2 regions of the Streptomyces albidicamelliae genome follow, and region 1 is predicted to be linked to the other one. Evidence: riboswitches for the same ligand, from Rfam matches in the RefSeq annotation. Region 1 holds a riboswitch; the other holds the start of a gene.
What was found. A riboswitch is a leader RNA that binds a small molecule or an ion and turns the genes downstream of it on or off. The one in region 1 is predicted to bind ZMP and ZTP.
Positions count from the first base shown of each region.

Region 2: linked by a shared signal. The riboswitch ahead of N8I86_RS33415 (bifunctional 5,10-methylenetetrahydrofolate dehydrogenase/5,10-methenyltetrahydrofolate cyclohydrolase) and the one ahead of N8I86_RS23440 (glycine hydroxymethyltransferase) in region 1 are both predicted to bind ZMP and ZTP.

Region 1 covers NZ_CP106795.1:5,090,205-5,105,337, reverse strand. The annotation lists gene N8I86_RS23460 (FAD-binding oxidoreductase) at 1-599, shown strand, start outside; gene N8I86_RS23455 (decaprenylphospho-beta-D-erythro-pentofuranosid-2-ulose 2-reductase) at 601-1,356, shown strand; gene N8I86_RS23450 (2'-5' RNA ligase family protein) at 1,427-2,011, opposite strand; gene trpS (tryptophan--tRNA ligase) at 2,160-3,173, opposite strand; gene N8I86_RS23440 (glycine hydroxymethyltransferase) at 3,343-4,791, opposite strand; ZMP/ZTP riboswitch at 4,823-4,912, opposite strand; gene N8I86_RS23435 (nuclear transport factor 2 family protein) at 5,010-5,507, opposite strand; gene N8I86_RS23430 (TetR/AcrR family transcriptional regulator) at 5,559-6,134, shown strand; gene N8I86_RS23425 (glutathionylspermidine synthase family protein) at 6,178-7,362, opposite strand; gene N8I86_RS23420 (hypothetical protein) at 7,377-7,730, opposite strand; partial or broken gene N8I86_RS23415 (DMT family transporter) at 7,863-8,710, shown strand; partial or broken gene pdxR (MocR-like pyridoxine biosynthesis transcription factor PdxR) at 8,727-10,149, opposite strand; gene N8I86_RS23405 (carboxymuconolactone decarboxylase family protein) at 10,197-10,697, shown strand; gene N8I86_RS23400 (isocitrate lyase/PEP mutase family protein) at 10,694-11,455, shown strand; gene N8I86_RS23395 (ABC transporter substrate-binding protein) at 11,462-12,430, opposite strand; gene N8I86_RS23390 (ABC transporter permease) at 12,432-14,369, opposite strand; gene N8I86_RS23385 (quaternary amine ABC transporter ATP-binding protein) at 14,369-15,133, opposite strand, start outside.
Region 2 covers NZ_CP106795.1:7,369,312-7,384,444, forward strand. The annotation lists gene ctaD (aa3-type cytochrome oxidase subunit I) at 1-564, opposite strand, end outside; gene N8I86_RS33405 (RNA polymerase sigma factor) at 614-1,201, shown strand; gene N8I86_RS33410 (CU044_5270 family protein) at 1,194-2,456, shown strand; gene N8I86_RS33415 (bifunctional 5,10-methylenetetrahydrofolate dehydrogenase/5,10-methenyltetrahydrofolate cyclohydrolase) at 2,457-3,305, opposite strand; ZMP/ZTP riboswitch at 3,332-3,412, opposite strand; gene N8I86_RS33420 (hypothetical protein) at 3,452-3,688, opposite strand; gene N8I86_RS33425 (nuclear transport factor 2 family protein) at 3,701-4,066, opposite strand; gene N8I86_RS33430 (hypothetical protein) at 4,239-4,544, shown strand; gene N8I86_RS33435 (S-(hydroxymethyl)mycothiol dehydrogenase) at 4,782-5,870, shown strand; gene N8I86_RS33440 (MBL fold metallo-hydrolase) at 5,870-6,499, shown strand; gene N8I86_RS33445 (SDR family oxidoreductase) at 6,585-7,499, shown strand; gene N8I86_RS33450 (SDR family NAD(P)-dependent oxidoreductase) at 7,558-8,349, shown strand; gene N8I86_RS33455 (pyridoxal phosphate-dependent decarboxylase family protein) at 8,371-9,759, opposite strand; gene N8I86_RS33460 (L,D-transpeptidase) at 10,011-10,706, shown strand; partial or broken gene N8I86_RS33465 (Gfo/Idh/MocA family oxidoreductase) at 10,711-11,187, opposite strand; partial or broken gene N8I86_RS33470 (ROK family protein) at 11,189-11,884, shown strand; gene N8I86_RS33475 (hypothetical protein) at 11,984-12,175, shown strand; gene N8I86_RS33480 (S1 family peptidase) at 12,350-13,735, opposite strand; gene N8I86_RS33485 (SAM-dependent methyltransferase) at 13,857-14,687, opposite strand; gene N8I86_RS33490 (MalY/PatB family protein) at 14,971-15,133, shown strand, end outside.

The sequences.
Region 1 (15,133 bases):
CGCGCCGGCTCCCGGCCCCCGCCGCCCTCGTCCCGGACGGTCTGCTCGGCCGCACCACCGCGGGGCTCCTCAACGAGCTCCGCCACCGCACGGCGCCCCGCGCGCGCACCGGCCGGATCCAGCACCTGTCCGCGTACTTCCACCCCCTGGACGGTCTGCCCCACCGCAACCGTCTCTACGGCCGCGGGGGGTTCGTGCAGTACCAGTTCGTCCTCGGCCACGGCCGGGAGGAGGTGCTGCACCGGGTCGTGCGGCGCATCGCCGCCCACCGCTGCCCGTCCCTCCTCGCCGTCCTCCAGCGCTTCGGGGACGGCGACCCCGGCTGGCTCTCCTTCCCGGTGCCCGGCTGGAGCCTCGCCCTGGACGCGCCGGCCGCGCTGCCCGGACTCCCCTCGCTGCTCGACGGCCTCGACGAGGAGATCGCCGCGGCCGGCGGGCGCGTCTGCCTCGCCAAGGACTCCCGGCTGCGCCCCGAACTGCTGGCCGCCATGTACCCGCGCGTGGCCGACTTCCGGGCCCTGCGCGCGGAGCTCGACCCCCGCGGGGTCTTCGTCTCGGACCTCGCCCGCCGACTCGACCTCCACACCCCTAGGAGCTGACGTGAAGGACGCCTTCGGTCTTCCCCAGTCACTGCTCGTCCTCGGCGGCACGTCCGAGATCGCGCTGGCCACGGCACGCCGGCTGATCGCCCGGCGCACCCGCACGGTGTGGCTGGCCGGCCGCCCCTCGCCCGCCCTGGAGCAGGCCGCCGGGAGTCTGCGCGCGCTCGGCGCCGACGCCCGCACGGTCGCCTTCGACGCCCTGGACCCCGGGTCCCACGAGACCGTCCTCGGCAAGGTCTTCGCCGAGGGCGACGTCGACGTGGTGCTGTTCGCCTTCGGTGTCTGCGGCGACCAGGCCGAGGACGAGCGTGATCCGCTGCGCGCGGTCCGGGTCGCCCAGACCAACTACACCGGGGCGGTGTCGGCGGGCCTGGTCGCCGCCCGCGCCCTCCAGGCGCAGGGGCACGGCTCCCTGGTGGTCCTGTCCTCCGTCGCGGGCGAGCGGGCCCGCCGCGCCGACTTCATCTACGGCTCCAGCAAGGCCGGTCTCGACGCCTTCGCCCAGGGCCTCGGCGACGCCCTGCACGGCACCGGCGCGCACGTCATGGTCGTACGCCCCGGAGAGGTCCGTACGGGGGCGGCGGCCGGGCGGTCCGGGAGCCCGCTGTCGACCACGCCGGAGGCGGTCGCCACCGCGATCGAGCTGGGACTGCGCCGCCGCTCCGAGACGGTGTGGGTGCCGGGGGTCCTGCGACCGGTGATGTCGGCCCTGCGGCACGCCCGGCGCTCGCTGTTCCGCCGGCTGCCGCTGTAGTCACCCGGGAGAGGGACGCGCCGACGGCGGCCGGGCCCCCCGCGGGGAGTACGGCCGGTCCGCGGGCGGGCTAGCGGCTGGCGATCGACCCGCGTCCGACGTCGGCGTGGCCCGCCTGCGGGGGCACCACGGAACTGCCGAAGGCGTACTCCCGCAGCTTGCGCCAGACCCCGTCGGCGCCCTGCTCGTAGAGCGCGAACCCGGTGCAGGGCCACTCGGCCTCGAAGCCCGCCAGTTCCTCGAAGGCGCGGTCCATCGCCGCGTCGTCGATGCCGTGCGCGACCGTGACGTGCGGGTGGTACGGGAACTGCAGCTCGCGCGCGACGGGCCCGGAGGCGTCGCGCACCCGCTGCTGGAGCCAGGTACAGTCCTCGGCGCCCTGGACGATCCGGACGTAGACGACCGGGGACAGGGGACGGAACGTGCCCGTGCCGGACAGCCGCATCGGGAAAGGCCGGCCGGCCGCGGCGACCGCCGTGAGGTGCGCGTCGACGGCCGGCAGAGCGGTCGCGTCGACCTCGGTCGGCGGCAGCAGCGTGACGTGCGTGGGGATGCCGTGAGCAGCGGCGTCGCCGAAGCCCGCGCGCCGCTCCTGGAGCAGGCTGCCGTGAGGCTCCGGGACCGCGATCGACACGCCGATCGTTACGGTCCCCACGTCGTCTCCTGTCGTCGCGTCTGTTGTGTTCTCAGTCGTCCGGCTATCGACTGTAAGGCCATGACCGTCCTGTGGGCAGGCGCAGCGGAAGTGATGTGCAGCGCTCCGCCCGTGCGGACGTGTGTGCGGTCGTACGCCTCGGTGGCGTTCAGTGCTTCGCCGGCAGGAAGCCCACCCGCTCGTACGCCTGCGCCAGGGTCTCCGCGGCGACCGCGCGGGCCTTCTCCGCGCCCTTGGCGAGGATCGAGTCGAGGGTCTCGGCGTCGTCCAGGTACTGCTGGGTGCGCTCGCGGAAGGGCGTCACGAACTCGACCATGACCTCGGCGAGGTCGGTCTTGAGCGCGCCGTACATCTTGCCCTCGTAGTCCTGCTCCAGCTCGGCGATCGTCCGGCCGGTGAGCGTGGAGTAGATGGTGAGGAGGTTCGACACGCCCGGCTTGTGCTCGGCGTCGTAGCGGATCACGGTGTCCGTGTCCGTGACCGCGCTCTTGACCTTCTTCGCCGTCGCCTTCGGCTCGTCGAGGAGGTTGATGAGGCCCTTCGGCGTGGACGCCGACTTGCTCATCTTGATCGACGGGTCCTGCAGGTCGTAGATCTTCGCCGTCTCCTTGAGGATGTACGGCTTCGGGACGGTGAAGCTGTGGCCGAAACGGCCGTTGAACCGCTCGGCGAGGTCGCGGGTCAGCTCGATGTGCTGGCGCTGGTCCTCGCCGACCGGCACCTCGTTGGCCTGGTACAGCAGGATGTCCGCGACCTGCAGGATCGGGTACGTGAACAGGCCGACGGAGGCCCGGTCGGCGCCCTGCTTGGCGGACTTGTCCTTGAACTGGGTCATGCGGGAGGCCTCGCCGAAGCCGGTGAGGCAGTTCATGACCCAGGCGAGCTGGGCGTGCTCGGGGACATGGCTCTGCACGAAGAGGGTGCAGCGGTCCGGGTCGAGGCCGGCGGCCAGCAGCTGGGCGGCGGCGAGCCGGGTGTTGGCGCGCAGCTGGGCCGGGTCCTGGGGAACCGTGATCGCGTGCAGGTCTACGACCATGTAGAACGCGTCGTGGGTCTCCTGCAGGGCCACCCACTGGCGGACGGCGCCGAGGTAGTTGCCGAGGTGGAACGAGCCTGCGGTGGGCTGGATTCCGGAGAGCACGCGGGGTCGGTCAGTGGCCATGTCCACCATTCTCTCAGGTGTCGGGGCCCGGTTCGGAACTGGTCGGGAACAGCGGGCCGTCGTGAAGGGCGTGCCGCGCCGGCGCCCGCCCTCGGTCCCGGAGCCGACGCGCCGCGCGGCGGCCCGGCGCAGTGCCGGACCGCCGCGAGGGGAGCGGGGAGGTGCCTCGTCAGCCGAGGTCGATCTCCGGGTAGAGCGGGAAGCCGGCCACCAGGTCGGTCGCCCGGCGGGAGATCTCGTCCGCGACCTTGGGGTCGAGGACGTGCTGGGCCTTGGACGGGGCGCCCTTGCTGGTGGTGCCCGGCTCGGTGGTGGTCAGGACCCGGTCGATGAGACCGGCGACCTCGTCCATCTCCGCGGTGCCGAGGCCACGGGTGGTCAGGGCGGGGGTGCCGATGCGGATGCCGGAGGTGTACCAGGCGCCGTTGGGGTCGGCGGGGATGGCGTTGCGGTTGGTGACGATGCCCGAGTCCAGGAGGGCGGCCTCGGCCTGACGGCCGGTGAGGCCGTAGGAGCCGGCCACGTCGATGAGGTTGAGGTGGTTGTCCGTGCCGCCGGTCACCAGGGTGGCGCCGCGCCGCATGAGGCCCTGGGCCAGGGCGCGGGAGTTGTCGACGATGCGCTGGGCGTAGTCCTGGAAGGCGGGCTGCCGGGCCTCGGCGAGCGCGACCGCCTTGGCGGCCATGACGTGCGGCAGCGGACCGCCGAGCACCATCGGGCAGCCCCGGTCGACCTGGTCCTTGAGGGAGTCGTCGCACAGGACCATGCCGCCGCGCGGGCCGCGCAGCGACTTGTGGGTGGTGGTGGTGACGATCTGGGCGTGCGGGACCGGGTCGAAATCGCCGATGAGGACCTTGCCGGCGACGAGACCCGCGAAGTGGGCCATGTCGACCATCAGGGTCGCCCCGACCTCGTCGGCGATCTCGCGCATGATCCGGAAGTTCACGAGCCGCGGGTAGGCCGAGTAACCGGCGACGATGATCAGCGGCTTGAACTCGCGGGCCTGGGCGCGCAGGGCCTCGTAGTCGATGAGGCCGGTGGCCGGGTCGGTGCCGTAGGAGCGCTGGTCGAACATCTTGCCGGAGATGTTCGGGCGGAAGCCGTGGGTGAGGTGGCCGCCGGCGTCCAGGGACATGCCGAGCATGCGCTGGTTGCCGAAGGCCTGGCGCAGTTCGGCCCAGTCGGCCTCGCTGAGGTCGTTGACCTGGCGGACGCCGGTCTTCTCCAGGAAGGGCGCCTCGACCCGGTCGGCGAGGACGGCCCAGAAGGCGACGAGGTTGGCGTCGATGCCGGAGTGCGGCTGGACGTAGGCGTGCCGGGCGCCGAAGAGCTCCCGGGCGTGCTCGGCGGCCAGGGCCTCCACGGTGTCGACGTTGCGGCAGCCGGCGTAGAAGCGGCGGCCGACGGTGCCCTCGGCGTACTTGTCGCTGAACCAGTTGCCCATCGCGAGGAGGGTCGCCGGGGAGGCGTAGTTCTCGGAGGCGATGAGCTTGAGCATCGCGCGCTGGTCGACGACCTCCTGGCCGATGGCGTCGGCGACCCGCGGCTCGACGGCGCGGACGACGTCGAGAGCGGCGCGGAAGGCGGTGGACTCGGTGGAGAGATGCTGCTCTGGCATGGGGACCTCCGGACGTGGCGTTCGGCGTGTTCGGTTCGGCCCAGGCGCACGGCACTCATTCGTGCTCGGGCCGCTCCCCGATGGTCGGTCCCATCCCAGCGCGCCAGTCACGGCCCGCTGATCAGCCTACCCGGCGGGCCGGAGCCGTGAGATCCCGCGTCCACCATGCGAGCGAGCGCGGGAGGGCGGCGGGCGACGCGTCCGCAAGGGCCGTGAGGTCAGTGCAGCGGGAGGTCGGTGCCGTGCTCCGCGGCGGGGCGGGGACCGAAGATGCGCCGGTCGGACTCGCGGATCGGCACGTCGTTGATGCCGGCCTCGCGGCGGCGCATCAGGCCGTGCTCGTCGAACTCCCACAGTTCGTTGCCGTAGGAGCGCCACCACTGCCCGTCGGCGTCGTGGCACTCGTACTGGAAGCGGACGGCGATCCGGTCGTCGTGGAAGCTCCACAGGCTCTTGCGCAGGGCGTAGTCGAGTTCGCGCTCCCACTTCCCGGTCAGGAAGGCGACGATCTCCTCGCGGCCGGTGAGGAACCGGTCCCGGTTCCGCCAGACCGAGTCCGGCGTGTACGCCTGGGCCACCCGGTGGGGGTCGCGGGTGTTCCAGGCGTCCTCGGCCGCCTGCACCTTCCGGCGGGCGGTCTCCTCGGTGAACGGCGGGACGGGCGGACGGTCTTCGGGCACGGCGGCCTCCTCAGGTCGAGAACGAACGTTCTCCATCGATGCGGCTAACCTAGAGAACGACCGTTCTCATAGTCAAGGAGCACGCCGATGCCCGCCCCGATCACCGAGGAACAGACCCGCCTGGACCGGGCGGCGCTCCTGGACGCGGCGGAGGCGCTGTTCTACGCGCACGGCATCCAGGCCGTCGGGATGGACCGGGTCCGCGAGGCGTCCGGACTGCCCCTGAAGCGGATCTACCGGCTGTTCGCGACCAAGGAGGACCTCGTGGTCGCCGTGCTCCGGCGGCGCGACCGGCGCTGGCGCGAGAGCCTGACCGCCCATGTGGAGGGTGTCCGGGACCCGCGGGAGCGGGTGCTCGCGGTCTTCGACTGGCTCGCCGGATGGTTCGGCGAGCCCGGCTTCCGCGGCTGCGCCTGGATCAACGCCTTCGGCGAGCTCGGCTCGTCGTCCGAGCCGGTGCTGGCCGAGGTGCGGTCCCACAAGCAGGCCTTCCACGACCAGCTCGCGGCCTGGGTGCGGGCCACCGGGGTGCCGGTGGCCGAGCCGGTGTTCCTGCTCGCCGAGGGCGCCGTCGTCACGGCCGGGCTCAGCGGCGATCCCTCGCCCGCGGCGCACGCCCGCACGGCCGTCGAGTCGCTGCTCGCGAGCGGCGGAACCCGCTGAGACCCCCCGGCGGGGGCCGTCGCCCGGCGCCGGTCCCGGTGCGCTAGAGGATCACGTGGGGCAGGAAGCGGGCGTACTCGTCGGTGATCAGGCCCGAGGACTCGCGGATCCCGAGGCCGGCCGACTCATCGCGGACGACCCAGGCGCCGAGGACCACGTGGTTGCCGTCGAAGGCGGGCAGCGGGGCCAGCTGCTGGTAGCAGCAGGGTTCGTCGCGGAGCACCGCGGGCGCGCCGGGCGGGTGCACGGTGACGCCCTCGCCCTCGCGGCCCAGGAGGGGCTTGGAGACGTAACCGGCCGGCCCGGCCAGCTCGCGCGGGCCGTCGAGGTAGGCGGGGAGGAGGTTGGGGTGGCCGGGGTACAGCTCCCAGAGGACCGCCAGGAGCGCCTTGTTGCTCAGGAGCATCTTCCAGGCCGGTTCGATCCACAGGGTGCTGCCGGTGCCGCCGCCGTTGTCGAGGGTGTCCAGCACGTGCCCGCCGAAGGCGTCCGTGGTGAGCCACTCCCAGGGGTAGAGCTTGAAGATGCCCCGGATGAAGCGGAGCCGGTTGTCGACGAAGCGGCCGGCGAGGGTGTCCCAGCCGATCTCCTCCATGGAGATCCAGTCGGTGTCCAGGCCGGCCTGCTCGGCGGTCTCCTTGAGGTAGGCGACCGTCATCAGGTCCTCGCCGAGTTCGTCGGCGCAGGAGTGCGCGAAGTGCAGGGGGCTGCCGGGCGGCAGCAGCGCGGCCTGCGCGCGCCAGGCGTCGACGAGGCGTTCGTGCAGGGAGTTCCACTGGTCGGCGCCGGGGAACCGGTCCTCCATCCAGAACCACTGGGGCGAGGCGGCCTCCACCAGGGAGGTCGGGGTGTCGGCGTTGTACTCCAGCAGCTTCGCCGGTCCCGTGCCGTCGTAGCGGAGGTCGAACCTGCCGTACAGGGAGGGGAGTTCGGCACGGCGGTGCCAGGCCTCGGTGACCGCGGCGGCCACGCGCGGGTCGGTGATGCCGAGGTCCCCGAGGCGGTCCTTCGCCACGATGTGCCCGGCGGCCGCCAGGCACATGCCGTGCAGTTCCTCGACGGTCTCCTCCAGGGCCTCGACCTCGTCGAGGGTGAAGACGTAGTAGGCGCTCTCGTCCCAGTAGGGGCGCAGCGAGCCGTCGGGGTGACGGGTGAGCGGATAGACGAGTCCCTGCTCCTCGACGGTCCGCTGCCAGCCGGGGCGGGGTTCGATCGTGCGGCGTTCCATCTCCTGTGCCCGGCTCAGCCGCCGGAGCCGCCCTTGCCGCCCCCGAAGCCCCCGCGGTGGACACCGCCGCCCGAGCCGCCGCCCGAGCCCTTGCCGGGCTTGGTGAAGGAGCCGTCGCCCACGAACGAGCCCTTCTTCGTGCCGCCGTAGTACCAGGTGCCGTGCGAGGAGGACTTGGTGGACTTGCAGTTCTTGTCGGAGACGACCTTGTAGCCCTTGCCGTACGTGTAACTGTCGCGGTCCACGCAGCGCTTGTCCGGGTCCGAGGAGGAGCAGGCGGTCAGGGCGGTCGCCAGCAGGCCCATGCCGCCGAGGACGACCGTGCCGGACCGCAGCCGCCGGCGCGTGCGTGGCTGTGCTGTGCTCATGTCTTCGTCTCCCCCGTGTGTCGGCCGGCCGATGCCGGTCTCGCTGCGGGCCAGCCTAGGCACCGGTGGCACCGGCAGGGCAGGGGGCCCCGCGAATTCCCGCTCCCCTAGAGTCGCTTCGTGCTGTTTGGAATGGTGTGCGCCCTCGGCGCGGCGGTCTGCTTCGGTACCGCGACGGTGTTGCAGGCGGTGGCCGCGCGGGAGGCGGCCGCCGCGGGGACGGCGGCGGGGACGCGGCGCTGCTGCTGCGGGCGCTGCGGCAGTGGCGGTACATCGCCGGGCTGGCGCTGGACGGTCTGGGCTTCCTGCTCCAGATCGCGGCGCTGCGGTCCGTGCCGATCTACACGGTGGGCGCGGCGCTGGCGGCGAGCCTCGCGGTGACCGCCGTGGTGGCGGCGCGGCTGCTGCGGGTGCGGCTGAGCGGGCTGGAGTGGGCCGCCGTGGGGGTGGTGTGCGCGGGTCTGGCGATGCTCGGGCTGGCCTCGGGCACCGAGGGCGAGGAGCAGGGCCCGAACTGGCTGCCGTACGCGATGGTGGCGGCCGCGGTCGGTGTGCTGCTGCTCGGCGCGGTCGGCGGGCGGCTGACCGGCCGGACCCGGGCGCTGCTCCTCGGACTGGGCGCCGGGTTGGGGTTCGGGGTGGTGGAGGTGTCGGTACGGCTGATCGACTCGCTACGTCCGGCGGACCTGTTCACCGACCCGGCGGCGTACGCCCTGCTGATCGGTGGCGGTGCCGCCTTCCTGCTGCTCACCTCCGCCCTGCAGCGGGGCTCGGTGACGACGGCCACGGCCGGCATGGTGATCGGCGAGACGGTCGGCCCGGCGGCGGTCGGCGTGGTGTGGCTCGGCGACCGCACCCGGGAGGGTCTGGCCTGGCTGGCGGTCCTGGGCTTCATGGTGGCGGTGGCGGGCGCGCTGCTGCTGGCGCGGTTCGGCGAGGCACCCGCGGCGGAGGGCGCCCCGCGGCCGGACGAGGCCTGAGCGGGTCCGGCGACGGCTACGGCAGCACCCGGCACAGGGCCTCCAGAGCGGCCCCCCACGCGCTGTCCGGCGGGGTGCCGTAGCCCACGACCAGCGCGTCCAGGTGTTCGGTGACGGCCTGCGGATGGCGGTGATGGGCCAGGCCGTGCAGGGCCAGTCCCTGCCAGAGGGCGGCCTGGACCACCGACTGCTCCGTGCCCGGCGGCAGTCGCAGCACCGCGTGCAGGCCGGCCGCGATCCCGGTCACCCGCACGTCGGGCGCGTGCTCGGCCACCGCCGCGGCCAGGGCGTCGCGGCGGCGCCGGTACCGCAGCCGCGAGGAGCGGACGTGGCGGTCGTAGGCGCCGGAGGAGATGAACTCGGCGAGGGTGAGCTGTTCCAGCACGCCCACCGTGTCGGTGCCGCCCTTCGCCGCGGCCGCCTCCTCGGCCAGGGACGGCGGCAGCACCATCCAGCCCAGCCGCAGTCCGGGCGCGAGGGACTTGCTGGCGGTGCCGAGGTGGACGACCCGCTCGGGATCGAGTCCCTGGAGCGCGCCGACCGGCTGGCGGTCGTAGCGGAACTCGCCGTCGTAGTCGTCCTCCAGGACCAGTCCGCCGGTGCGCCGTGCCCGGTCCACGACGGCGGCCCGGCGGTCGGGGTGCAGGGCCGTGCCCATCGGGAACTGGTGGGCGGGAGTCAGCAGCACCGCCCCGGCGTCGCCCCACGGCTCCGGGTCCGTGCCGAGCGCGTCGTACGGCAGCGCGGGGGTCGCGAGGCCCGCGTCCCGCAGGAGCCGCCGGTGCGGGGCGAGGCCGTACGACTCGACCGCCACCGCCCGCACGCCGCGGGCCCGCAGCACCCGGCCGAGGACGGTCAGGGCGTGCGAGAAGCCCGCGGTGATCAGCACGCTGTCCGGGTCGGCGCGGACCCCCGGGCGCGGGCGAGGTAACCGGCGAGTGCGGTGCGCAGCTCGGGCCGGCCGCGCGGGTCGCCGTAGCCGAGCGCGTGGTAGGGGGCGGTGTTCAGGGCGCGGCGGGCGGCCTTGAGCCACTCGGCGCGCGGGAAGGCGGCGAGGTCGGGGGTGCCGGGGACGAGGTCGTGGGTGGGGCGGCCGGGGTCCCGGCGCCGGGCTGCCGTCGGTCCGGCGGCCGGTCCCGGGGCGTGCGGCGCGGCGCGGCGGACGGGGCGGGCGCTCCCGCGGCCACCCGGGTGCCGGAGCCCTGCCGGGCGGTGAGCCAGCCCTCCGCGACCAGGTCGGCGTAGGCCTCGGCGACGGTGTTGCGGGCGATGCCGAGGTCGGCGGCGAGGGACCGGGAGGAGGGCAGCCGGGTGCCGGGGGCCAGGCGGCCGGTGCGGACGGCGTCCCGCAGCGCGTCGGTCAGGCCCCGGCGCAGGCCGCCCGGACCGGCCGGTTCGAGGTGCAGGTCGACGCCCGAAGTGGCCCACGTTCTCGCCATGGAAATGGACCATACTCCTGGGCTGCCCGGCTCCTAGGGTCGAGGGCATGAGCACTGCACAGGAAACCGTCGAGTACGCCACCGAGCACACCCCGCGTCTGAGCTGGGCCGAACACGCACCCGAGGTCTACAAGGCGATGGTCCGCCTGGACACCGCCGCGAAGAAGGGGCTGGATGCGAAGCTGTACGAGCTGGTGAAGATCCGCGCCTCGCAGGTCAACCACTGCGCGTTCTGCCTCGACATGCACACCAGGGACGCGCTCGCGGCCGGCGAGAGCGTCGAGCGGATCGTGCAGCTCGGCGCGTGGGAGGAGTCGCGGCACTTCTACACGGAGAAGGAGCTGGCGGCGATCGAGCTGACCGAGGCGGTCACCGTCCTGACGGAGGGCTTCGTCCCGGACGAGGTGTACGAGAAGGCGGCCAGGCACTTCGAGGAGGCCGAGCTGGCGCAGCTGATCGCCGCGATCACGGTGATCAACGCCTGGAACCGGTTCGGCGTGACCACCCGGATGGTGCCGGGCCACTACCGGCCGGGACAGCACGCGTGACGGCCGCCCCCGCCGCGGGACCCGGGAGGCCGGCCGCGCCGGGCGGGGCGGACGCGTTCCGCGCGCTGCACCGGGGGCGTGCCCCGGGCGACCCGCTGGTCCTGCCCGGGCCGTGGGACGCGGCCAGTGCCCGGGTGTTCGCGGAGGCGGGGTTCCCCGCGCTGGCCACGCCCAGTGCCGGGGTGGCCGCCTCCCTGGGGTACGCCGACGGGGCCACCCCGGCCGACGAGATGTTCGCGGCGGTCGCGCGGATCACCCGGGCCGTGGACGTGCCGGTGTCGGCGGACGTCGAGGGCGGCTACGGGCTCCGGCCCGAGGAGCTGGTGGAGCGGCTGCTGGAGGCGGGGGCCGTCGGCTGCAACCTGGAGGACTCCGCGGGGGGCGTCCTGAAGGACCCGCACGAGCACGCCGACTATCTGGCCGAGGTCCGCTCGGCCGCCGCCGGCCGGCTCTTCGTCAACGCCCGCGTGGACACCTTCGTGCACGGCGACGGCGATCCCGGGCGTGCCGTCGAGCGGGCGGCGGCGTACGTGGCGGCGGGCGCGGACTGCGTGTATCCGATCCTCGCCCCGCAGGCCGTGCTGCCGCTGCTGCGGGCCGGGATCCGGGGCCCGCTGAACGCGCTGGCCCGGCTGGACGGGAGCGGCCCCTCGCCCGCCGCGCTCGGCGAACTCGGGGCCACCCGCGTCACGTTCGGGCCGGGGTTCCAGCTGCGGGCCGCGGCCGCCCTGCGGGAGATCGCCGCGGGGGTTGGCTGAACCGGCTCAGGACAGCCACTTCTTCCACACGTCGGGGTGGCTGTCCACCCACTTCTTCGCCGCGTCCTCGGGGCTGAGCTTCTCCTGCGCGATCAGCAGCGCGACCTCGTCCTGGTCCTGGGTCGTCCACCGGAACTTCTTCAGGAAGGCCGCCGCCTTGCCGCCGGACTTCGCGAAGTCCGCGTTGAGGTACTTCTGGAGCGGGGTGTGCGGGTAGGCGCAGGCGATCTTCGCCGCGTCCGCGTCGCAGCCCTCCTTGTACGGCGGCAGCTTCACCTCCGTCATGGGGACCTTCTTGAACAGCCACTGCGGCGAGTACCAGTACGTCAGGAAGGGCTTCCTGTCCTTGGCGAACTGCTTGATCTGGGTGATCTGCGCCGCCTCGGAACCGGCGAAGACGACCTGGTAGTTCAGCTTCAGGTTCTTCACCAGCGCCTTGTCGTTGGTGACGTAGGACGGGGAGCCGTCCATCAGCTGGCCCTTGCCGCCGCTCTCCGCGGTGCGGAACAGCGAGGCGTACTTGTTCAGGTTCCGCCAGTCGGTGATGTCGGGGTGCTGCTTGACCAGGTAGGTCGGCACGTACCAGCCGATGTGGCCGGTCACCCCGAGGTCGCCGGCGTGCCGGATCGTCCTCTTGTCCTCGACGTACCGCTTCTCCTGGTCCGGGTGGCCCCAGTCCTCCAGGAGGGCGTCGACCCGGCCCTGGCTGAGGGCGTCCCAGGCGGGCACCTCGTCGACCTGGACGGTGTCGACGCGGTAGCCCAGCTTGTGTTCGAGGATGTACTGGGCGACGGCCACGTTGGCCTGGGCGCCCACCCAGGACTGCACGGACAGCGTGACGCTCTTCGCGCCCTGGGCGTTGGCGAACGGGCTGGCCTGCTTGGTCATGTCGGCGGCGCCGCAGCCGGTGGTCAGACCCAGGACCGCGAGGGCGACGGCGACCGGGCCGGTCGTACGGAATCGACGGAATCGCATGTCAGGCTCCCTTCTTCGCGCGGCGCCCGGTCGGCTGGGTCACCCGGTCGAGCATCAGGCCCAGGCAGACGATGGCGGCGCCGGCCACCAGGCCGGTCGCCAGGTCGCCCTGGGCGAGACCGAAGGCGACGTCGTAGCCGAGGGCGCCGCCGCCGACCAGACCGCCGATGATGACGACGGCGAGGACCAGGACCACGCCCTGGTTGACGGCGAGCAGCAGCGAACGCCGGGCGAGCGGGAGCTGGACCTGCCAGAGCTGCTGGCGGCCGGTCGCGCCGAGCGAGCGCGCGGACTCCAGGGCGGCCTGGTCGACCTGGCGCAGGCCCTGCGCGGTGATCCGGACGACGGCCGGCAGGGCGTAGACGACGGCCGCGGCGACGGCGGGGGCGCGGCCGACGCCGAACAGGGCGACGACCGGGATCAGGTACACGAACTGCGGCATGGTCTGGAAGACGTCCAGGACGGGGCGCAGCGCACGCTCGACGCGGTCGCTGCGGGCCGCGGCGATGCCGGTGGCGAAGCCCAGGACGAGGGTGACGGCCACGGCGGCCAGCACCTGGGAGAGGGTGTCCAGGGACGGCTCCCACACACCGAGCACCCCGATCGCGGCCATGGCGAGGACGGCGGTCAGCGCGGTGCGCCAGGTGCCGATCAGCCAGGCCAGGGCGGCCACGATCAGCAGGACCGACCACCAGGGCAGCCACTGCAGACCGGAGCGGACCGGGTCGAGGACCCAGGTGGTGAAGTGGGCCGCCCACTCGGCGGTGCCGCCGACGACGGGGACACCGGAGTACAGGTGGTCGACCATCCAGTCCTTCGCGGTGTTCACCGGACCGGCGATGTCCAGGGTGGCGCCGGCGGGCCAGTCGAGGGCGCCGAGCAGCCGGGCGGCCAGCGCGACGGCCACGGTGACGGCGAGGGCGTACGGCCAGCCGATCGTGCGGGAACGGGTGTGCCCGTCCCCGGCGGCCGCGGTGACGCGGTCCAGGACGACGGCGAGCAGCACGATCGGGATGCCGGCCGCGAGGGCCGCCCCTACGTCGACCGAGGCGAGGGCCTGGTAGACGCGGTCACCGAGACCGCCGGCGCCGATGACCGAGGCGATGACGGCCATGCCCAGCGCCATCATGATCGTCTGGTTGAGGCCGAGGAGGAGTTCCTTGCGGGCCAGCGGGATCCGGGCGGTCAGCAGCCGCTGGCGACGGGTGGCGCCGAGCGACTCCACGGCCTCCAGGACTTCGGGGTCGGCTCCGCGCAGGCCGAGCGCGGTCAGGCGGGCCATCGGCGGGGCGGCATAGACCACGGTGGCGAGGACGGCCGCGGGGACGCCGATGCCGAAGACCAGGACGACGGGGAGGAGGTAGGCGAACGCCGGGAGCACCTGCATGGTGTCCAGCACCGGGCGCAGGGCGCGGTCCAGGCGGTCGGAGAGACCGGCGGCGAGGCCCAGGAGCACGCCCACGGCCACGGAGACGAGGACCGCCACGACCATGAGTGCGAGGGTCTGCATGGTGGGGATCCACATGCCGAGGACGCCGCAGGCGAGGATCGCCGCGGCGGTGCCGGCGGCCAGCCGGACACCGGCCACGCGCCAGGCGACGAGGGCGCCGAGGACCGTCACGCCGGCCCAGCCCGCGGCGAGCAGGGTGAGGTAGACGGCGCGGACGGAGAGGACGACCGCGTTGCTGACGTACCCGAAGAAGTACAGGAACAGGGGGTGGCTGTCCCGGTTGTCGATGACCCAGTCGCTGGCGCCGGCCAGCGGCTTGGAGAGGTCGACGGTGAGGGCGTGGGGCCAGCTGGCGCCGGGCCAGTGGGTGGCCGCCCACGGGGCGAGGACCGCGGCGACGAGGGCGAGCAGGAGGAGCTTGCCCGCGGCCCGGCTTCTGAGGACGCGGGGCTTGTCGGCGCGGGAGGTGGGGACGGTGAGCGTTGCCATCAGACGGCCTCCGGACTGGTCCGGGGGCGCGGCGGTGCCGCCTGCCCGCTCTTGCCGGGGGCGCCGTCGGCGGCGGCCGCCGTCCGGGCGGCGGCGGTGTCGGCCGCCGCGGGGACGGGCTTCGCGGTGGCGTCGGCCGGGGTGGTGCCGGCGGCCGGTGCGGCCGGTGTGGCTTCCGGTGCCGTCGGTGCGGTTTCCGGTGCCGTCGTTCCCGCGACCACCGAGAGGAGGGCGTCGGAGTCCACGACGCCCAGGCAGCGGCCGTCGTCCATGACGCGGGCCGGGGCTCCGGCGCGGGCCACCGCCTCGATGGCCTCGGAGACCGTGGCCTCGGGGCGGACCGCCGGGCCGGTCCCCGGGTCGGCGCCGGACGCGGGGCGCATGGCCGTACGGACCGTCAGCACCTGTTCGCGCGGGACGTCGCGGACGAACTCGCGGACGTAGTCGTCGGCCGGGGAGCCGACGATCTCCTCGGGGGTGCCGAGCTGGACCACCCGGCCGTCGCGCATGAGGGCGATGCGGTCGCCGAGCTTCAGCGCCTCGCTCAGGTCGTGGGTGATGAAGACCATCGTGCGGCCCTCCTCGCGGTGCAGGCGGACCACCTCTTCCTGCATGTCGCGCCGGATGAGCGGGTCGAGCGCGCTGAACGGCTCGTCGAAGAGCAGCACTTCGGGGTCGACCGCGAGGGCGCGGGCGAGGCCGACGCGCTGGCGCTGGCCGCCGGAGAGCTGGCCGGGTCGGCGCTTCTCCATGCCGGCGAGGCC
Region 2 (15,133 bases), 2.3 Mb from region 1:
GTTGACCGCGCCGAGGATGGTGCCGAAGCCGGAGAAGGCCAGACCCATGATCCACAGATCCGAGCCGAGCCCCGGGCTCCGGATCGCGTCCGACAGCGGGGCGTACGCGAACCAGCCGAAGTCCGCCGCACCCTGCGGGGTGAGGAAGCCGCTCACGGCGGTGAGCGAGCCGAACAGGTAGAGCCAGTAGGCGAACATGTTCAGCCGCGGGAACGCCACGTCGGGCGCGCCGATCTGCAGCGGCATGATCCAGTTGGCGAAACCGGCGAACAGCGGCGTCGCGAACATCAGCAGCATCACGGTGCCGTGCATCGTGAACGCCTGGTTGAACTGCTCGTTCGACATGATCTGCAGGCCCGGCCGGGCCAGCTCGGCGCGCATGAACAGCGCCAGCACACCACCGAACAGGAAGAACCCGAACGCGGTGACCAAGTAGAGCGTCCCGATCGTCTTGTGATCGGTGGTGGTGAGCCACTGTACGGCCCTGGTGTCTTGGATCCTCTTCACGCCCCGCCTGTGTCCGCGCCCGCCCCACGCGTCACACTCGGGCGACGCGAGGAGCATCACGGAAGAAGGGTGTGACGATCCGGGCCGTGCCGGACACGAACCGAACATGAGCAACGACGAGATCTTCGCCGCTGCCTATCGCGAGCACTACTGGGCGGTCAGCCGCTATGTCGCGAGGCGGCTTCCGGGGCGGACCGGCGAGGTGGAGGAAGTGGTGGCGGAGGTGTTCACGGTCGCCTGGCGGCGCCGGGCCGACCTGCCGGCCTCGCCGCTGCCCTGGCTGTACGGGGTCGCCCGCAACTGCCTGGCGAACGCGGTACGCGGCTACGGGCGGCGGCGCCGGCTGGTGGACCGGCTCGGCAACGACGAGGCCGCGCACGGCCGGCACGTCGTGGACAGCCCCGACGCCGAGGCCCCGGGCGCCTGGGTGCACGAGGCCCTGGACCGGCTGTCCCCGGCCGACCGGGAGATACTCCGGCTGGCCGCCTGGGAGGAACTCGGTGCCGAGGAGATCGCGGTCGCCCTCGGCTGCGGCAGGCGCGCGGCGACGATGCGCCTGCACCGGGCACGGCGCCGGCTCCGGACCGAGATCGACCGGCTGGGCCCCGCCCCGTCCGCCCCGGCCGAAGACCGGCCGCCGCCGGCTCCCGTCCCCGCCGACGCGACCCTGTGCAAGGACCACGGACATGGCTGACGAACTCGAACTCCTCCGCCGCGCCGACCCGGTGCCGGCCGACCACCCCCGCTTCGGCGACGGGCCGCTCGACGATCCCGCCGAGCGGCGGCTCACGCGACTGATGACCGAGGAGCACGCGGGCCGACGCCGGCGCCGGTCGCTTCCGGCATCGTCCGGCCGGCTTGCGCAGCCGTGGGCCCAGCTGCTTGCGGCACTTTTCGGCCGTTCCCGGCGCCCGTGGGCCCGGCTGCTACCTGCACCTTCCGGCCGGCTTGCACGCCCGTGGGTCCGGCTGCTTGCGGCACTTTTCGGCCGTTCCCGGCGCCCGTGGGCCCGGCTGCTGACTGCACCCTCCCGCCGTCCCCCGCGTGCCCGGCGCCGGCTGCTTCCGCCGCCTCCCGGCCGTACTCGGCGCGCCCGGCTGGTCTGGGGCCTCGCCGCCACCGCCGTCGTCCTCGCCGTCGCCCTCGACGCCGTGCTCGGCGGCGCGGGCACCCCGCGGGCCGTCGCCGCGCCCCGCCCGCTGACCGTCCGCACCCAGTCCGCGCCCGTGCCCCTGACGGACCTGACCGCCCTCGCCGACGCCGCCGCCTCGGGCGGTTCGCCGCGTCTGCGCAGGGGGACGCACGTGCAGTCGTGGAGCCTCGGCATGAGCGACGGCAAGCCCCCCGTCACCCTCCCCGAGGAGCGCGTGGTGCGCTGGCACGCGGACGCCACCCACACCGAACTGGTCGTGGCGACCGACCCGCGGCATCCCGGCAGGCCGGTCCTCACCGACGAGGGCGACGTCGAGGGCGACGCGCCGCACGAGGTGGCGGACGGCCATGTGATCAGCCGGACGACCTACCCGCCGATGTGGAGCGACGCCCCGCCCGAGGCGCCCCCGCCGCACACCGCGGCGGCCCTGAGCGCCTACCTCACCGAGGTCGTCCGCCCCCGGACCGACCGGAGCACGGCCCCGCTGAGCACCGCCGAACTCCTCGACGCCACCGTGGAACTGCTCGACCACTGGACCCTCGGCGCCCGCGAGTCCGCGGCCCTCGTCCACCTGTTCGCGCGGACCGGTGGGCTGCGCCCGGTCGGCGAGGTGACCGACCGCCTGGGCCGCTCCGGCCACGCGTACGTCCACGACGCCCGCGGCATCCGGCGCATGCTCGTGCTGGAGCCGCGCACCGGCGCCGTCCTCGGCATGGAGGACACCTTCACCGAGGACGACCCCGGCTACGGGGTGAAGGCCGGGGACGTCATGGGATACAGCGCCTGGCTGCGCTGATCACACCCCGAGCTGCCGGGCGGCGGCGTCGACGGTCTGCTCCAGCAGCGTGGCGATCGTCATCGGACCCACACCGCCCGGCACCGGCGTGATCAGCGAGGCCCGCTCCACGGCCGAGTCGAAGTCGACGTCGCCGACGTTCCCCGGGTTGTAGCCGGCGTCGATCACGACCGCGCCGGGCTTCACGTCCTGCCCGCGGATCAGCCGGGGGCGGCCGACGGCGGCGACGACGACGTCCGCCTCGCGGACGGCCGCCGAGAGGTCCCGGGTGCGCGAGTGGCAGTACGTCACCGTGGCGTCCCGGGCCAGCAGCAGCATGCCCACCGGCTTGCCGAGGATAGCGCTGCGGCCCACCACCACGGCCCGCTTCCCGGCCGGGTCGACGCCGTACTCGTCGAGCAGCCGCACGATCCCGCCGGGCGTGCAGGAGACGAAGCCGGGCAGGCCGAAGCTCATCGTGGCGAAGGAGGCGAAGGTGACCCCGTCGACGTCCTTCTCCGGGGCGATCGCCTCGAACGCCGCGCGCTCGTCCACGTGGTCACCCACCGGATGCTGGAGCAGGATGCCGTGCACCCCCGGATCGGCCGACAACTCCCGCAGCGTGGCGACGAGTTCGGCGGTGGTCGTGGCGGCGGGCAGGGCCACGTGCCGCGACTCGATGCCGGCCTTCCGGCAGCGGTTCTGCTTCATGCGGACGTACGTCACGGACGCCGGGTCCTCGCCGACGAGCACCGTCGCCAGACACGGCGCGCTGCCCGTGCGCCCGGTGAGGTCGGCGGCCTTCTTCGCGGTCTCCTCGACGATGCGGCGGGCGAGGGCGGTACCGTCCATCAGACGGGCCTGGGTCATGCTGCACACTCCTGAGCTGGATCGACTCTCCTCGCCCAGGCGCGCGGCATCCACCGAAGGCCGCTCCCCGGTGGTTCTCCACCTCAGCGCCAGTCACGGCCGGCTACAGCGTAACCGAACAGGTGACCAGGGGATCCGCACGTCGCTCAGCGCGGCCGGGTCCGCCGTCCCCTCGGGCCACGCGGCAGCGAAGGACGTGAGCGCATGCCTGCCAGCACCGACCGGACCAGGGCGGTCGACACCGGCAGCCGCACCGTGAGGGCGGGCGCTCCCCACCGCGTGCGGGTGCGGGGCACCCGGCCGAGCACCGCCCGCGCCGACAGGGTCCAGGTCAGCCGCGTGCTGACCTGGACCCTGGCGTTCCTCCTCGCGCCGCCTGCCATGCCGGGCCGTTCCTACTCGTCCCAGGCCTGGATGAGCAGCTGGTTCGTGATCTTGCCGTCGCGCAGGGTGACCATCGACTCGGCGATGACCCGGGTGCCGTCCCCGTACTGGCAGGACTCGCTGAACGCGGCGTGGTCGCCCTGCACGACGCACTGCTCCAGCTTGTGCGTCATGTCGCGGCTGTAGATGTCGTCCAGCAACTCGGCGATCTGGCCCCGGCCCCGCAGCACGGTGGGCTCGCTCGGCTGGTGGTTGTGGTCGACGATACGGATCTCCGCGTCGTCGGCGTAGAGGGACAGAAGAGTGTTACCGGTGTTCCCTTCGATGCCCCGGCGCAACGTCTCGGCGTCGAAGGCGCGGCCTGTCGCGGTGCCCATGGTGACCTCCTTCAGGCGCCCGCGGCCCGATGAGGAACGAGCCGCGCGGGCCTCACCTCCGAGACTCCTCCGGCCCGGCGGCCTCGGCAAGCGCAGAACGGGGGCTCCGCCTCACGGGTGAGCGCGGCCCGCCGCCCGTGTCCGGTCGGGCCCCCGAACCGTTGCTCAAGGCATGATCTCAACACGACGCATCGCCGCCGCGGTCGCCCTGGCCGCCGGAATCACCGGCCTCGCCGCATCGTCGGCGAACGCGGCCGGCGGCGCCCCGCTGGTCGACAAGCTCGGCGCGGTGAACACGCTGGACTCGCTGGCCGTCAGCGGCATGCCCGCGCAGGACCAGGCCAAGATCCCGCGGGTCTCCCAGCAGCTCCAGGCGTTCAACCACCTCCAGGAGCTGAACCAGCTGAACCAGGTGGAGCAGGTTCTCGCCCCCGCCGCGCCCGTGCTCGGCCTGGCGTCGGCCATCCCCATCCACTGAGCCCGCACCCGGGCAGCAGGGCCGTCCCGACCGGGGCGGCCCTCGCCGTTTCCGCCCGCACGGGGGCGCGAACGCCGGGTGGTCCGCCCCGGGTTCGTGATCCGGGGCGGCCGGTGGAAGGGGCGCTCGGGAGCCGGTCACCGGAAAGATCCACGTTCGTCGTCGTGGTCCGTCCCGCCCGCCGATCGACAGCGCGTAGGGTCGGCGGGTAGGCATGTCGAAGGAAGGGGCCAGGCCATGGCGCAGGAAGTACGCGGCGTGATCGCACCGGGGAAGGACGAGCCCGTACGGGTCGAGACGATCGTGGTGCCGGACCCCGGGCCCGGCGAAGCCGTCGTACAGGTCCAGGCCTGCGGCGTGTGCCACACCGACCTGCACTACAAGCAGGGCGGCATCTCCGACGACTTCCCCTTCCTGCTCGGCCACGAGGCCGCCGGTGTCGTGGAGTCGGTCGGCGACGGCGTCACCGACGTGGCGCCCGGGGACTTCGTCGTCCTCAACTGGCGTGCCGTCTGCGGCGCCTGCCGGGCCTGTCTGCGCGGCCGCCCCTGGTACTGCTTCAACACCCACAACGCCGCGCAGAAGATGACGCTCGCCGCCACCGGCCAGGAACTCTCCCCGGCCCTCGGCATCGGCGCGTTCGCCGAGAAGACGCTGGTGGCCGCCGGACAGTGCACCAAGGTCGACCCGGCCGTCTCCCCTGCCGTCGCCGGACTGCTGGGCTGCGGCGTGATGGCCGGCATCGGCGCAGCCATCAACACCGGCGGGGTCGGCCGCGGCGACTCCGTCGCCGTCATCGGCTGCGGTGGCGTCGGCGACGCGGCCGTCGCCGGGTCGTACCTGGCCGGCGCGGCCCGGATCATCGCCGTGGACATCGACGACCGCAAGCTGGAGAAGGCCCGCACGCTGGGCGCCACCCACACCGTCAACTCCAGCGACACGGACCCGGTCGAGGCGATCCGCGAACTCACCGGGGGCTTCGGCGCCGACGTCGTCATCGAGGCCGTCGGCCGCCCCGAGACGTACAAGCAGGCCTTCTACGCCCGCGACCTCGCCGGCACCGTCGTCCTCGTCGGCGTCCCGACGCCCGAGATGAAGCTCGAACTCCCGCTGCTCGACGTGTTCGGCCGCGGCGGCTCCCTGAAGTCCTCCTGGTACGGCGACTGCCTGCCCAGCCGTGACTTCCCCATGCTCATCGACCTGCACCTGCAGGGCCGGCTCCCGCTGGACGCGTTCGTCACCGAGACGATCCAACTGGACGAGGTGGAGAAGGCGTTCGAGCGGATGCACCAGGGCGACGTGCTGCGCTCGGTGGTGGTCCTCTGATGACCGTCCGCATCGAACGCCTCGTCACCTCCGGCCAATTCAGCCTGGACGGCGGCACCTGGGACGTCGAGAACAACGTGTGGATCGTCGGCGACGAACGGGAGGTGATCGTCATCGACGCCGCCCACGACGCCGAGGCGATCGCCCGTGCCGTCGACGACCGGCGCCTGTCCGCCATCGTGTGCACCCACGCGCACAACGACCACATCGACGCGGCCCCCGCCCTCGCCGACCTCACGGGCGCCACCATCTGGCTGCACCCCGACGACCTGCCGCTGTGGCGGATGACCCACCCGGACCGCGAGCCCGACCGGCACCTCGCCGACGGCCAGGTCCTGGAGACCGCGGGCGCGGACCTGACCGTCCTGCACACTCCCGGGCACGCGCCGGGCGCCGTCTGCCTGTACGACCCCGGCCTCGGCACCGTCTTCACCGGCGACACCCTCTTCCAGGGCGGCCCGGGCGCCACCGGACGTTCCTTCTCCCACTTCCCGACGATCATCGACTCCATCCGCGACCGCCTCCTCACCCTGCCACCGGAGACCAAGGTCCTCACCGGCCACGGCGATCCCACCACGATCGGCGCCGAGGCCCCCCACCTGGAGGAGTGGATCAAGCGCGGTCACTAGACCCGCTGGAAAAGACGACAGGAGATGTCCGGCTTTCCCGCGACAGTGGAGGACGACAGCAGTCGCACCGCACGGAAGGCCGGACATGTCGGACGAACCACAGGGCAAGGTGGCGCTGGTCGCCGGGGCGACCCGGGGCGCGGGCCGGGGCATCGCCGTCGAACTCGGCGCGGCCGGCGCCACCGTCTACGTCACCGGCCGCAGCACCCGCGCCCGCCGCTCGGAGTACGACCGCCCCGAGACGATCGAGGACACCGCCGACCTCGTCACCGCGGCCGGCGGACGGGGCATCGCCGTACCCGTCGACCATCTGGACAAGTCCGCCGTACGGGCCCTGGTGGACCGCATCGCGGATGAGCAGGGCCGGCTCGACGTCCTCGTCAACGACATCTGGGGCGGCGAGAAGCTCTTCGCGTGGGACACCCCCGTCTGGGAGCACGACCTCGACAACGGGCTCCGGCTGCTCCGTCTCGCCGTGGAGACCCACGCCATCACCAGCCACCACGCCCTGCCGCTGCTGCTGCGCCGGCCCGGCGGACTGGTCGTGGAGGTCACCGACGGCACCGCCGAGTACAACCGCGACACCTACCGCGTGAACTTCTTCTACGACCTCGCCAAGGCCTCCGTGCTGCGCATGGCCTTCGCCCTCGGCCACGAGCTCGGCCCGCGCGGCGCCACGGCCGTGGCACTGACACCGGGCTGGATGCGCTCGGAGATCATGCTCGAGGCGTTCGGCGTCCGGGAGGACAACTGGCGCGACGCCCTCGACCGCGAACCGCACTTCGCGGTCTCCGAGACCCCGCGCTTCACCGGCCGCGCCGTCGCCGCGCTCGCCGCCGACCCCGACGTGGCCCGCTTCAACGGCCGGTCGCTCTCCAGCGGCGGGCTGGCGCGGGTCTACGGCTTCACCGACCTCGACGGCAGCCGCCCCGACGCCTGGCGGTACCTGGTCGAGGTGCAGGACGCGGGCAAGCCGGCCGACGTCACCGGATACCGGTGAGCCGCGGGGTCCACCGGTTCCCGTGATACGGCGCCCTCCGGGGCCGTACGGTCGCCCCATGACCGATCACACCCGCTTCGCGGGACACGGAGTTCTCGTCACGGGCGCCGCCCGCGGCATCGGCGCCGCCGTCGCCCGGCGGCTCGCCGAGGAGGGCGGCCGGGTCCTGGTCACCGACCGGGACCTGCCGGAGGCCGAGCGCACCGCCACCGCGCTCGGCCGGCAGGGCCTCACCGTCGAGGCGTATGCCTGCGACGTCGCCGACCGCGGCTCCGTGGAGGCGGCCGTCGCCCGCGCCGTGGCCGCCTTCGGCTCCCTCGACGTGCTGGTCAACTGTGCCGCCCACTGCACCCCGGACGTCCCGCTGTTCGAGGACGACCCCGACGACGCCTGGGCCCGCGACCTCGACGTCACCCTCACCGGTGCCCACCGCTGCTGCCGGGCGGCGCTGCCCCACCTCGCCGCCTCCGGCCGCGGGGCGATCGTGAGCATCGGGTCGGTCAACGGCCTGCAGGACTTCGGCAACCACGGCTACAGCGCGGCCAAGGCCGGCCTCGGCTCCCTCACCCGGACCCTCGCCGGGCACGCGGCCACCCGCGGGGTGCGGGTCAACCTGGTGGTGCCGGGCACGGTCCGCACCTCGGCGTGGGAGGGGCGCGACGACGACCTCGCCGCCGTCCGCGGTCTGTACCCGCTCGGCCGGGTCGGCGAGCCCGAGGACATCGCCGCGGCCGTCGCCTTCCTCGCCTCCCGTGACGCCGCCTGGATCACCGGCACCAGTCTGGTCGTCGACGGCGGCCTGACCGCGGTCAACACCGGCTTCCGCACCGCCGTACGGCCCACCCCCTGAGCGCGCCCGGGGCCCCGGACGTCACCCGGCGGCGGCCGCCAGCGCCTCCAGCACGCGGTCGGTGTCGGCCTGGGTGGTGCGCCAGTTGCTGAACGCGGCCCGCAGTCCGGGCACCCCGCCGTACACCGTGGGCGTCACGTACGCCTCCCCGGAGGCGGCGACCGCCCGGGCCAGCGCGTCGACCCGCTCCTGCGACGGATCCCCGGCGAGGGTGAAGCAGACGACGTTGAGCCGGACCGGCGCCAGCAGCCGCAGACCGGGCAGGGCGTCGATGCCCGCGCCGAGGCGGCGGGCCAGCGCCACGTTCCGCTCGACGATCTCCCGGTGCCCCGCGCGGCCGTAGGCAACCAGCGAGAACCACGCCGGAAGGGCGCGCAGCCGCCGCGAGTTCTCCGGGGTCAGGTGCAGGAAGTCGGGCTCGCCGGTGGGCAGGCCGAGGTAGGGGGAGGCGTTGTGGAACACCGCCACCTGCAGATCGGGGCGGCGGGTGAACTGCACGGCCGCGTCATAGGGCACGTTGAGCCACTTGTGCAGGTCCACGCAGACCGAGTCGGCGGCGTCGAGACCGTCGACGAGCGCGGCGTGCTCGGGGGACAGCGCGGCGAAGGCGCCGAACGCCGCGTCGACGTGCAGCCAGAAGCCGTACCGCTCCTTCAGGGCGGCGATCGCCCGCAGATCGTCGAAGTCGACGGTGTTCACGGTGCCCGCGTTGGCGACGACGATCGCGGGCCGGCCGTCCCGCCCGGCGAGCGCGGCCTCCAGCGCGCCGACGTCGACGGCCTCCCGGCCGCCGGGCAGCAGCGGCACCGGGCGCAGCCGGTCGCGGCCGATGCCGAGCACGGACATCGCCTTGGTGATGCTGGAGTGCGGGCTGCCGGAGTAGACGTCGACCGGGCCCAGCGCGGCCGCGCCCTGCCGGGAGACGTCCACGCCCAGCCGCTCGCCGATCCACTCCCGCGCGATCGCGAGGCCGACCGTGTTCGACATGGTGGCGCCCGTCACGAACGCCCCGCCGTGCGCGTCGCCCAGACCGAACAGGTCGCGCAGCCAGTCCACCGTCTCCCGTTCCAGCTCCCCAGCCCACGAGCCGCCCGCGCCCGACAGGTTCTGGTCGAGGGCGGACGTCAGCCAGTCACCCGCGACCGACGCGGGGGTGGCGCCGCCGGTGACGAAGCCCAGATAACGGGGGCCGGCCGAACCGGAGAAGCCCGGCGCCCACCGCTCGGCGAACCGGGTCAGGGCGGCCTCGGCCCCGGCGCCCTCGGCCGGAAGCGGGGCACGCCCGGGCGCCCGGCCGGTGGCGGCGACCGGGCGCTCGGCCAGACCGGTCAGCTCGCCGGCGGCGAAGTCGCAGGCGTCCTGCAGGAGTTCGGGGAGCCGGGAGAGATCGCCGGCGAGTGCGGGGTGCATGTGCCGCAGCGTAGGACGACCGGCCGGCCGCGCACCCGGTCCAATCAGCGACAACTGGACCGTGTCGGGTCCCGCCGGCCACCCGTGTCACCGTCCGGCCGGGCGGCGAAGTTCACCGTTTTGTCACAGCCCGGCCACTCGCACAACCATGGCCGCCCCCGGCGGGTCTAGTAGTCCGAGGTCGCGGGAATCGCGCAGGGAGACACCCGGGGGAGGCCCCGGGGCGCCGGGGAGAAGAGGAAGTACCCATCATGGGGGACATACGCAGACGAGGTGCCGTCGTGCTGGGCGTCACGGGGCTGGTGGCGCCGCTCGCCCTCGCCTTCACCGCGGCACCGGCGCAGGCCGCGAGCTGCACCACGCAGGCGGGGCCGTACCAGAAGCAGGTCGAGAAGTTCCTCGGCCGCCCGGTCGACGGCAAGCAGTCCGCCGCCGACTGCAAGGCGACGCAGGCCTTCCAGACCAAGCACGGCATCACGCCCAACATCGGCTACGCCGGGTCCGTCACCTGGGGCGTGATGGACCTGATGAACAAGCAGAAGGCCGTCGGGAGCAATCCGAACAAGGACGGCAAGTGCCCGGTGAACAAGGGCCGTATCGCCTGCGTGAACCTCACGCTCCAGCTCAGCTGGATCCAGGACGGCAAGAAGCTCGTCTACGGCCCGGTGCCGGTGCGCACCGGACGCGACGGCTACGAGACCCGCACCGGTCTGAAGAAGATCTACTGGCGGGACATCGACCACGTGTCGAACATCTACAACGTGCCGATGCCCTACAGCCAGTTCTTCGACGGCGGCCAGGCCTTCCACTCGGTGAGTCTGAGCATGTGGAACCCGCCGGGCTCGCACGGCTGCGTCAACATGACCACCACGACCGCCAAGAAGTACTGGTCGCTGCTGAAGAACGGCGACGACGTCTTCGTCTACGGCCGCAAGCCGGGCACCTGAGCCCTCACGCCCCGGGGGCGTCCCCGAAGTCGGGGATCGCCAGCCGGACCCCACCCTGCCGTGCCGACTCGTGCGCGACGATGCCCGGCAGGGTGTAGCGGGCGGCCACCCAAGTGGTGGCTGCCCTCGTGCCCGTTGTGCAGCCCGTCGAAGACGCGCGGCAGCCGGGAGCGGTCGTGCACCGGCGCCGACCCCGAGGTGAAGGCCGCCCGCAGCTCGGGCGCGATGCGGTCGACCGGACCGCGTCGATGATCGCCCGTATCTCGTTCGTGGTGATCGCCATGGGGACGGCGGAGTACACGTGCTTGCCGGCGTTCAGCGCCGCGAGGACCAGCGGGCCGTGCGTCCAGCGCTGGGTGAAGATCGCGACCGCGTCGACCGCCGCCGACTCCAGCATGGCCGCGTACGACGGGAAGGTGCCCGCGAGGCCCTGCGCGGCGGCGAGCCGCTCGGCTCGCTCGGGCAGCAGATCGGTGACATGGGGTGTGGGCGGCCGGGTGCGCGAGCGCGCGGTGGTGGCGGAGTCGGCCTTCCTGGGCTGGCGGGACGTGCCCTTCGCCGCGCTGCTCCAGGAGCGCACCGGCCTGCCCGTCGTCGTCGAGAACGACGTGGCCGCCCTGGTGGAGGCGGAGACCTGGTTCGGCGCGGGCCGGGGACTCGACCGGTTCGCGGTCCTGACCATCGGCGCCGGCCTCGGCCACGGGCTGGTGCTCGGCGGCACGCGGGTGCCCTTCGAGGAGGAGGACCGGGGCTTCGGCCGGTACTGGATCCTCGACCCCTCCGGCCCGCTCACCCCCGACGGCGCCCGGGGCAGTACTGTGTCCTTGCTCACCGTCCCCGGGACCGGCACGGACGCCCGCTACGAGGACATCCTCGCGGGTGCCGGAGCGGGCGAACCCATGGCCTCCCGGGTGATCGGCGAGGCCGCCCGGGCGCTCGGCACGCTCGTCGCGCAGATCGCCAACGTCGCGATGCCGCAGAAGATCCTGCTGGCCGGCGAGGGGGTCGGACTGATGGATGTGGCGGGGAACACGGTCCGGGAGACCGTCCGCGCCCACCGCCATCCGCTCGCCGCCCCGGTCGACCTGGAGACCAGGGTCTCCGACTTCCACGACTGGGCGCGTGGCGCGGCCGTGTTGGCGATCCAGGTCCTGGTGCCCGGCGGGAGGGAAAAGTGAACTCCCGTCCGTGACGGACTCATTGACGTGATGAGTAACACGGTCCGATATGTCCGTATCCGGTGGGCTTACTCACAGCGCCTTCACCTCCGGCGGCATATGCTTCACAGCATGTCCACCACTGTTGAAGCCGTCACCGAGCGATCGGCCGCGGAGGTCAACGAGGAGATCCGGGCCCTGTGGCTCCGGTCGGGCGGGACACTGACGACCGAGCAGCGCGCGGAGTACCAGCGCCTCGTGTTGGAGTGGGCCGCCGCGGCCCCGCAGGCACGGCCGCACCGCGCGGCCTGACCGACCCGGCGCCCGTCGCGCCGCACCGTCCCGGGCACCCGTGAGCGCACGGGTGCCCTTCTCGTTCTCCCTCCGGGCCCTCGCACGGCGCAGCCGTCCCGAAGCCCGCCCGAACCGCGCACGGCGCCCCGTGAAGGCCGCGTGCCGTGCGCCCGGTCCGCTCCCGCCGGCCGGTCAGCCCCAAGTCGCCGAGTAGTACCGCTGGTACGCCTTGCGGTCCTGCTCCGAGCGGATGTACCGGGTCGCGACCAGAGCGATCAGACTGCCCGCGACGACCAGCAGGCCCGGACCGACGTTCCGTGTGTCCGTGAGCCGTGCCAGCAGGGTGCTGCCCTCCGACGTGCCCGTGACCGGTGCCGAGGAACCCGGCGAGGCCGCGTTGGGCGCCATCCCGCCCTGGGCGGCGGGCGCCGACGGCGCGCCCGAGGGCGGTGTGCCCTGGGCGCCGCCCGCGTTCTGGGCCGACACGATCAGCCGTACCCCGAGGGTCGTCATCGCCTTGGTCACCGGCTGGAAGAACGTCGTCCCGCCGGTCTTGCAGTCCCCGTTGCCGCCGGACGTCACACCGAGCGCGATGCCCTCGGAGAACAGGGGGCCGCCGCTGTCGCCCGGTTCGGCGCACACGTCGGTCTCGATGAGTCCGGTGACCGTCCCCTCCGGGTAGTTGACGGTCGCGTTCAGTCCGGTGACCTGGCCGTCGCGCAGTCCGCTGGTGCTGCCGCTGCGGAACACCCGCTGTCCCACGGCCGGATCGGCTGCCCCGGTGATCCGCACGCCCTTGCCGCCGCCGACCGAGACGACGTCGGCACCCGCCCCGGCCTTTCCGGAGGCGTACTGCACGAGGGAGAAGTCGGTGCCCGGGAAGGCGCTGTCGACGGTCTGGCCGAGCTGCTGGTCACCCTGGTTGTCGGCGAACCAGGTGGATCCGGCGGGCCCGCAGTGGCCGGCCGTCAGGATGAAGTCGCGCTGGCCGTTGGTGACGTTGAACCCCGCCGAGCAGCGGCCACCGGTCGACAGGATCGGCAGGGCGCCGTTCAGCCGCGTGGTGAACGCACCCTTCGTGCGTTCCATGTGCACGAAGCCGCCTATTCCCGCGGCCACCTGCGTCATCCGCGACCAGTCGCCGGCCGACACCGTGCTGTCCGCCCGCACCACGACCCGGTTGGTGCGGTAGTCCACCGCCCAGGCCGTGCCGACCACACGCGGTGCCGAACGCAGCGTGGCCGTCGCCGACTTGAGCTCGTCCATGCTGCGGGGGACGACCTTCGCCGTGGCCCCCGCCTGCCGGACCGCCCGCGCCGCCGCGTCGTCGGTCACCGCCACGACGGGCCGCCCGTCCGCGCCGATCCAGCTGCCCGCCGTCCGCGCGGTGCCGAGCCGCGCCACGAGTGCGTCACCCGGGTCCCCGGCGCCGGCGGCGGAGCGGAGCGCCCCGGTGGTGGCCGGGGGTGTCTCGCTCGCCATGGCGGCCTGGGTGACCATGGCGCCCCCCAGGAGGAGTCCGCCGACCGCCGCCAGCCGTGTCACTCGCCGGACGACCCGTCGTCGTGCGTGCCGCATGCAGGGCTCCCGAAACCGAACCAGGTGGGGCGATGCCCGTACCGGCACCGCGGGGCACTCGGGTCGTCGAGTGCCCGTTCCTCCATACGGCGCGGGCGGCGGCGGCGTTCACCGGCGGCGGTCAGTTCTTGCGCGCCACCCCGCCGAACATGGCGACCTCCTCCGGCTCGCCCTGGGCGGTGTCCTCCGGGCGCCAGCGCGAGCAGGACACCACGCCCGGCTCCAGCAGTTCCAGGCCGTCGAAGAACCGGGTCACGTCCTCGGGGGTGCGCTGGGTCAGCTTCGGGGTGCCGTGCTCGTTCCAGAACTTCACCGCCTCGTCCACGTCCGGCATGGACGGGCTGGTGATGGTGTGGGACAGCACCAGGTGGCTGCCCGCGGGCAGCCGGTCCGTCAGCTGCCGCACCAGACCGTACGGGTCCTCCTGGTCGCCGATGAAGATGACCACGCCGAGCAGGATCAGCGCGATCGGCTCGCTGAAGTCCAGCGTCTTCGCGGCGTGTTCGACGATCGCGTCGACGTTGCGCAGGTCCTCGTCGAGGTAGTCGGTGCGGCCCTCGGGCGTGCTCGTCAGCAGGGCCCGGGCGTGGGCGAGCACGAGCGGGTCGTTGTCGACGTACACGATGCGGGACTCCGGCGCGACGCGCTGGGCGACCTCGTGCGTGTTGTCGGCGGTGGGCAGCCCGGTGCCGATGTCCAGGAACTGCCGGATGCCCACCTCGGACACCAGGTGCCGCACCGCGCGGCCGAGGAACAGCCGGTCCGCGCGCGCGTACTCGCCTATGCCCGGGTGCAGTTGGCGTATCTGGTCACCGGCGGCGCGGTCGACCTCGTAGTTGTCCTTGCCGCCGAGCCAGTAGTTCCAGATCCGGGCGGTGTGCGGCTGGCCGGTGTTGATGCGGGCGCGCAGCGACGCGGCGACGTCGTTGGTGGCTGCCGGGTTCTCGGTCACGTGGGTCAGCTCCTGGATGCCGGGGATGCCTGAGAAGATGCCTGACGAGGTGTCCGGTGCCCCGCCCGGCGGGTCGCCCGACGCGCGCGGTGCACCGTGCAAGACGCAATCTAGACGCCCGAGTTGATCTCCGCCGCACGACCCGGCGTTTCCGCACGCGGACCCCGCCCCGCGTCACCGGCGGGGTCCTGGTACGACCGGTGCCCACCGGACGGCGAACGGACCGGGAACCGCCCCCGTGTCCGCGTTCCCGCCGCCCGCAGCGCCCCCTATCTTGGGCCCCATGACCAGCATCCCGCACGTCACACCCGGCGAACCGGACCCGCTGCGCGCCCTCGACCTGGAGCGGCTGCGACGTCGTACGAGCATGAAGTGGCGCACCTATCCCGAGGACGTGCTGCCCCTGTGGGTGGCCGAGATGGACGTCCCGCTCGCCGGACCCGTCG